Regions from separate parts of the Marinobacter sp. LQ44 genome, predicted to be linked through region 2. Evidence: riboswitches for the same ligand, from Rfam matches in the RefSeq annotation. Region 2 holds a riboswitch; the other holds the start of a gene.
What was found. Region 2 has a riboswitch for cobalamin ahead of ASQ50_RS09765 (TonB-dependent receptor domain-containing protein). Riboswitches for the same ligand answer to the same signal wherever they lie in the genome.
Positions count from the first base shown of each region.

Region 1 (2,201 bases), 300 kb from region 2:
ACCTGCGGGTGAACCTGATCAAGGACGGTATGGCCAAATACGGCATCAAGAACCCGGTCTTCAAACCCAGCAGCATCAAGCCGCGCTACGAGGACTATGTGATCTTCGAGGGCATCTCGGTGGATGAAGAGGGCCAGCAGCACTACCTGGACGTGCACGTGGCCTACCGCCAGGCCTGCCTCAACGCCATCAACTACCTGACGAAGTTCGGTTACACCCCGGCTCAGGGCTACGCGTTGCTTGGCTGTGCGCCGGTGGAAGGCCACATCAGTGGCGTGGTGGATGTGCCCAACGCCTGCGCCACCCTGTGGTTGCCGACCGAGATCTTCGACTTCGACATCAACCCCACGGCGGAAGGACCGACCAGGAAGGTCACGCCGGGCACCGACGTACCCCTTTCACCGGACAAGGAGTAAGCCATGCCACTGTACGACTACAAATGCCGGGAACACGGGCTGTTCCAGGAACTGGGGGCCATGGCCGAAGCCGGTAACCCGGCCCATTGCCCCACCTGCAAGGCGCTGTCACCCCGGGTGATTGTGCTGCCGCCGGAGCTCCTGGCCATGGACCCGGCCCGCCGCAACGCGGAGGCGCGGAATGAGAAGGCGAGGCACGAGCCCATCATCTCCACCGCCGACCAGCGGGCCCGGGACGCCGAGCACCGCAAGAGTTGTGGCTGCAAGAAAAAGTCGGACGGTAAACACATGCTGTTCTACACCGCCGACGGCAAGAAGATGTTCCCGTCTATGCGGCCCTGGATGATCAGCCACTGACCATTGCTTTCACGTGTTTGGCCCCCTTGAGGGGCCTTTTTTATGTGGACCTGTCCATCAGGTATTGTCTTGTTTGTAATACCCCTATATAGTGACCAAATCCTTGGTTAACTACCATATATTGTGATCAAACTCTGATCATTTTGATCGCAGGGTAGTCGGGAATCCGGTGAGAATCCGGAACTGACGCGCAGCGGTATTGGGGAACGAGCGTGGCAAGATGACACTGGCGCAAGTCGGGAAGTCGCCACGTTAGGCAGAGCTGAAAGGTTCACGCCCCTGAGTCCGAAGACCTGCCAGGGATCAGAAGCCCCCCATGGGTTTCTGGACTGCACCTTCGCGATTCAAGGGTGAGCAGATTGGTCAGGCCTGCCTGTATTCGGGGCAAGGTGTGCCACTGCGTTCGCGAGGGTGAAACGGAACCAACGCGAATTCAGGAGAGCACCATGACAGCCACTGCCATTGCCGAACCCCCGGCCCCCGCTACCGATACCCAATCCCTTCAAGTTATTAAACGCAACGGCACCCTGGTTGGATTCAATCCCGCCAAAATCAGTGTGGCGGTGACCAAAGCGTTCCTGGCCGTGGAAGGCGATAAAGCCGCCGGCTCTGCCCGCATCAACGACGCCGTGCATCGGGTAACCGAACAGGTGGTGCAGGCCATCAGCCGGCGCCTGAAAGCCGGTGGCAAAGTGCATATTGAAGACATTCAGGACCAGGTGGAACTGGCCCTGATGCGGGCCGAAGAGCAAAAGGTGGCCCGGGCTTACGTGCTCTACCGGGAAGAACACGCCCGCAAGCGCGCCAGTGAAGAACCGGTGGAAGCGCACCCGCACCTGACCGTGAAAAAGAGCGACGGTAGCATCGCGCCGCTGGATCTGGGACTGATGAAACAGCAGGTAGAGCAGGCCGCCACCGGGCTGGACGGCATTGACGGCGAATCCCTGGTGGAAGACGCCCTGCGCAACCTGTACGACGGTATCGAGGGCACCGAAGTGCTGACCGCGCTGATCATGACCGCCCGGGGCCGCATTGAGCGGGAACCGGACTACAGCGCCGTGACCGCCCGCCTGCTGCTGGAACAGCTGCGGCTGGAAGCCGCCGAGGCCCTGGGCCTGCCCCGCAACCAGACGCTGGCGGAGACTTATCCACAGGCGCTGACAGCGTTTATCCACGCCGGTATCCGCTACGAATTGTTGGACGAAGCCCTGGCGGCCTTTGATCTGGAACGCCTGGCCGAAGCCCTGAAGCCCGAGCGGGATCTGCAATTTGGCTTCCTCGGCCTGCAAACCCTGTACGACCGCTACTTCCTGCACTGGAACAAAGCCCGCCTGGAACTGCCCCAGGTGTTCTTCATGCGTGTGGCCATGGGCCTGGCCCTGCGGGAAGACGATCCCAACGCCCGCGCCATCGAATTCTACAACCTGC
Region 1 covers NZ_CP014754.1:2,402,181-2,404,381, forward strand. Annotated here, with positions in the region: gene fmdA (formamidase) at 1-416, shown strand, start outside; gene ASQ50_RS11070 (zinc ribbon domain-containing protein) at 420-773, shown strand; cobalamin riboswitch at 892-1,089, shown strand; gene ASQ50_RS11075 (ribonucleoside-diphosphate reductase subunit alpha) at 1,220-2,201, shown strand, end outside.
Region 1: linked by a shared signal. The riboswitch ahead of ASQ50_RS11075 (ribonucleoside-diphosphate reductase subunit alpha) and the one ahead of ASQ50_RS09765 (TonB-dependent receptor domain-containing protein) in region 2 are both predicted to bind cobalamin.

Region 2 (2,201 bases):
GGGCGCCCGGAAAGAGGTGCCATAACTCAGCCGCACCCGATGGGAACGGTCAAACGAGTGGCCAAGGGCAATGCCACCGGTTTCCTGTCGACCGTATGCCTCGTTGTCGTCGCCGCGAAATGACAACTGAATATCGGAAGGGCCGAAGTTCAAGCGCAGTTGGGTGAACAACGCGGCATTGGTGCGACTGTTCTCATCGAACTCGATGGTGCTTTTCACTTCGTCGGATTGTAGCTCTCCCCCGACCGCAAGCTCGTGCACGCCGGCGGTGAACGTATTTTCCCATCGTGCGGTTCGGGTTTTGGTGTTGAATACCGAATCCCCGGCAGTGCGGAAGCTCTCCTGCTCGTCAGCGGACTCTGAAAGCTGGATGGACGTCGCCCAATAGTCACTGACGGGTGTGTTCAATGTAACGCCGAGCGTTCTGATCATAAAATCCGTGTTGCCGCCGTCAAACTCCGTGTTGCCCTCTGACTGCAAGATGACAAAGCTGGCCTCTCCGCCACTCGGCAATTCATGGACCACACGCCCGACGCCAGCGGTGTTGCGAAAGCCTTTGTCCTCGTCACCCTTCACAATTCTGGTGCCATCGGTTTCCTTGTGCAGCCCGCTGAGGCTGAAACGGGTCGTGCCATGAGTCGCCGATGCCCCAGCACTGGTCTTCTGAGTGTTGAAGTTGCCTGCACCAGTTTCAACCCAACCTCGGTTGCCGTGCTTTGGATCCAGTGTGAAGGCCTGTATGACACCGCCTACCGCGTCAGCCCCGTAGAGTGCACTGCGGGGCCCCCTGACGATTTCCACGCGCTCGACCAGATCAGCAGGAAAATACTGCCAGGGCGCGCCACCGCTGGTGGCAGAACGAAGGCGCACACCATCCACCAGAAAGACCGTGGAATCATTCGCGGTGCCGCGGGTGAATACACTGGTGTTCTTACCATAGGAACCGTTGGTGACCAGATCAATGCCCGGCTGCGCCGCCAGCAGATCTGTGAATTCGGCAGGCGCCTCACGACGGATGGCTTCTTCTTCAATGACCGTCACCGAAGACAGGCTTTCGCCCACCGTGCGGGGGCCAAGCGTGGCAGTTACAACAATAGGCTCGAGAGTATCCAGGTCGGTTTCAGACTCTGAACCCGCCGCCGGTAGGGCAAACGGTAGGAACACAAGGGCAGACAGGACTTTGGAACGCTTCATTTCTTCACTCGCTTCGCACCGCACTCACCCGTGCGGTTGATACTGATTCATGCGGAGGAGAAATGTCTGTTTTGACGGAGGGTGGAGGGGCGTCGATCAGTTGCATTGGCCGGTTCACCCACCGCCGCTGCCCTCCGCAACGTAGGTGTCTGGAACTCATGGCTCCACATTCCAGGCCGGTCTCCGGGCTCCCAGGTGGAGCTGTTGCTCCGGGGCAATCACCTTCCCATGCCAGAGGCACAGTGGCGCATCGGATTGCCTTTCACCTGATTACCGTTGCGGGGGCAGCGCCGGGTTTTCACCGGCTTCCCGTTTCACTCGTTGCATTCGCCGGACTATCGCCAGTCCGGTTGGAATGCTCAGAGCACCTGAAATTGCCGGCAAGACTATCAACCGGGGTGGGGGTGGTCAATGAGATATGTTAATTCAGACAACGCACTTCCCAGACGTTGCCACCCGGACTCATCAGGCGGCAAACCGAAGCGCAGGGCTGACGGCTCATCAAACCACCGCACCAGGATGGCACGACGGGCCAACTCGTCGGCTATTTGTGCTGCCTTTTCGTGATGGAGCGTGCGAAACAGCAACGTGCCGGTAGCTGCCGGCATGCCAGATGTCCTGAGCAGGCCGTCCATCCGCAGCCGTGACGTCTGCAGCCTGCCCCGCGCCTCTATCTGCCATGCCCTGTCAGCCAGAGCTCTTGCCATCAGGTAACGCGCCGGGCCACTGACGGTCCAGGGGCCCAATTCAAAAGCCACCGCACGGGTCAGCTCAGGTTCAGCCAACACAGCCCCAGCGCGCATTCCGGCCAGGCCGAAAAACTTGCCCAAGGATCGCAGAAGTATCAGACCCGGCGCACCCGCCCAGGGTTCCAACCCAAACCCGGGCTCTCCCTCAACAAAGGCCTGATCAAGTACCAGCCAGCCCCCACGTGCCTGCAATCGTTGGTGCCATAGCAGAAGACGGGCCGGATCGACCAGTTGCCCGGTCGGATTATTCGGCTGTAT
Region 2 covers NZ_CP014754.1:2,097,415-2,099,615, forward strand. Annotated here, with positions in the region: gene ASQ50_RS09765 (TonB-dependent receptor domain-containing protein) at 1-1,194, opposite strand, end outside; cobalamin riboswitch at 1,351-1,555, opposite strand; gene cobD (threonine-phosphate decarboxylase CobD) at 1,584-2,201, opposite strand, start outside.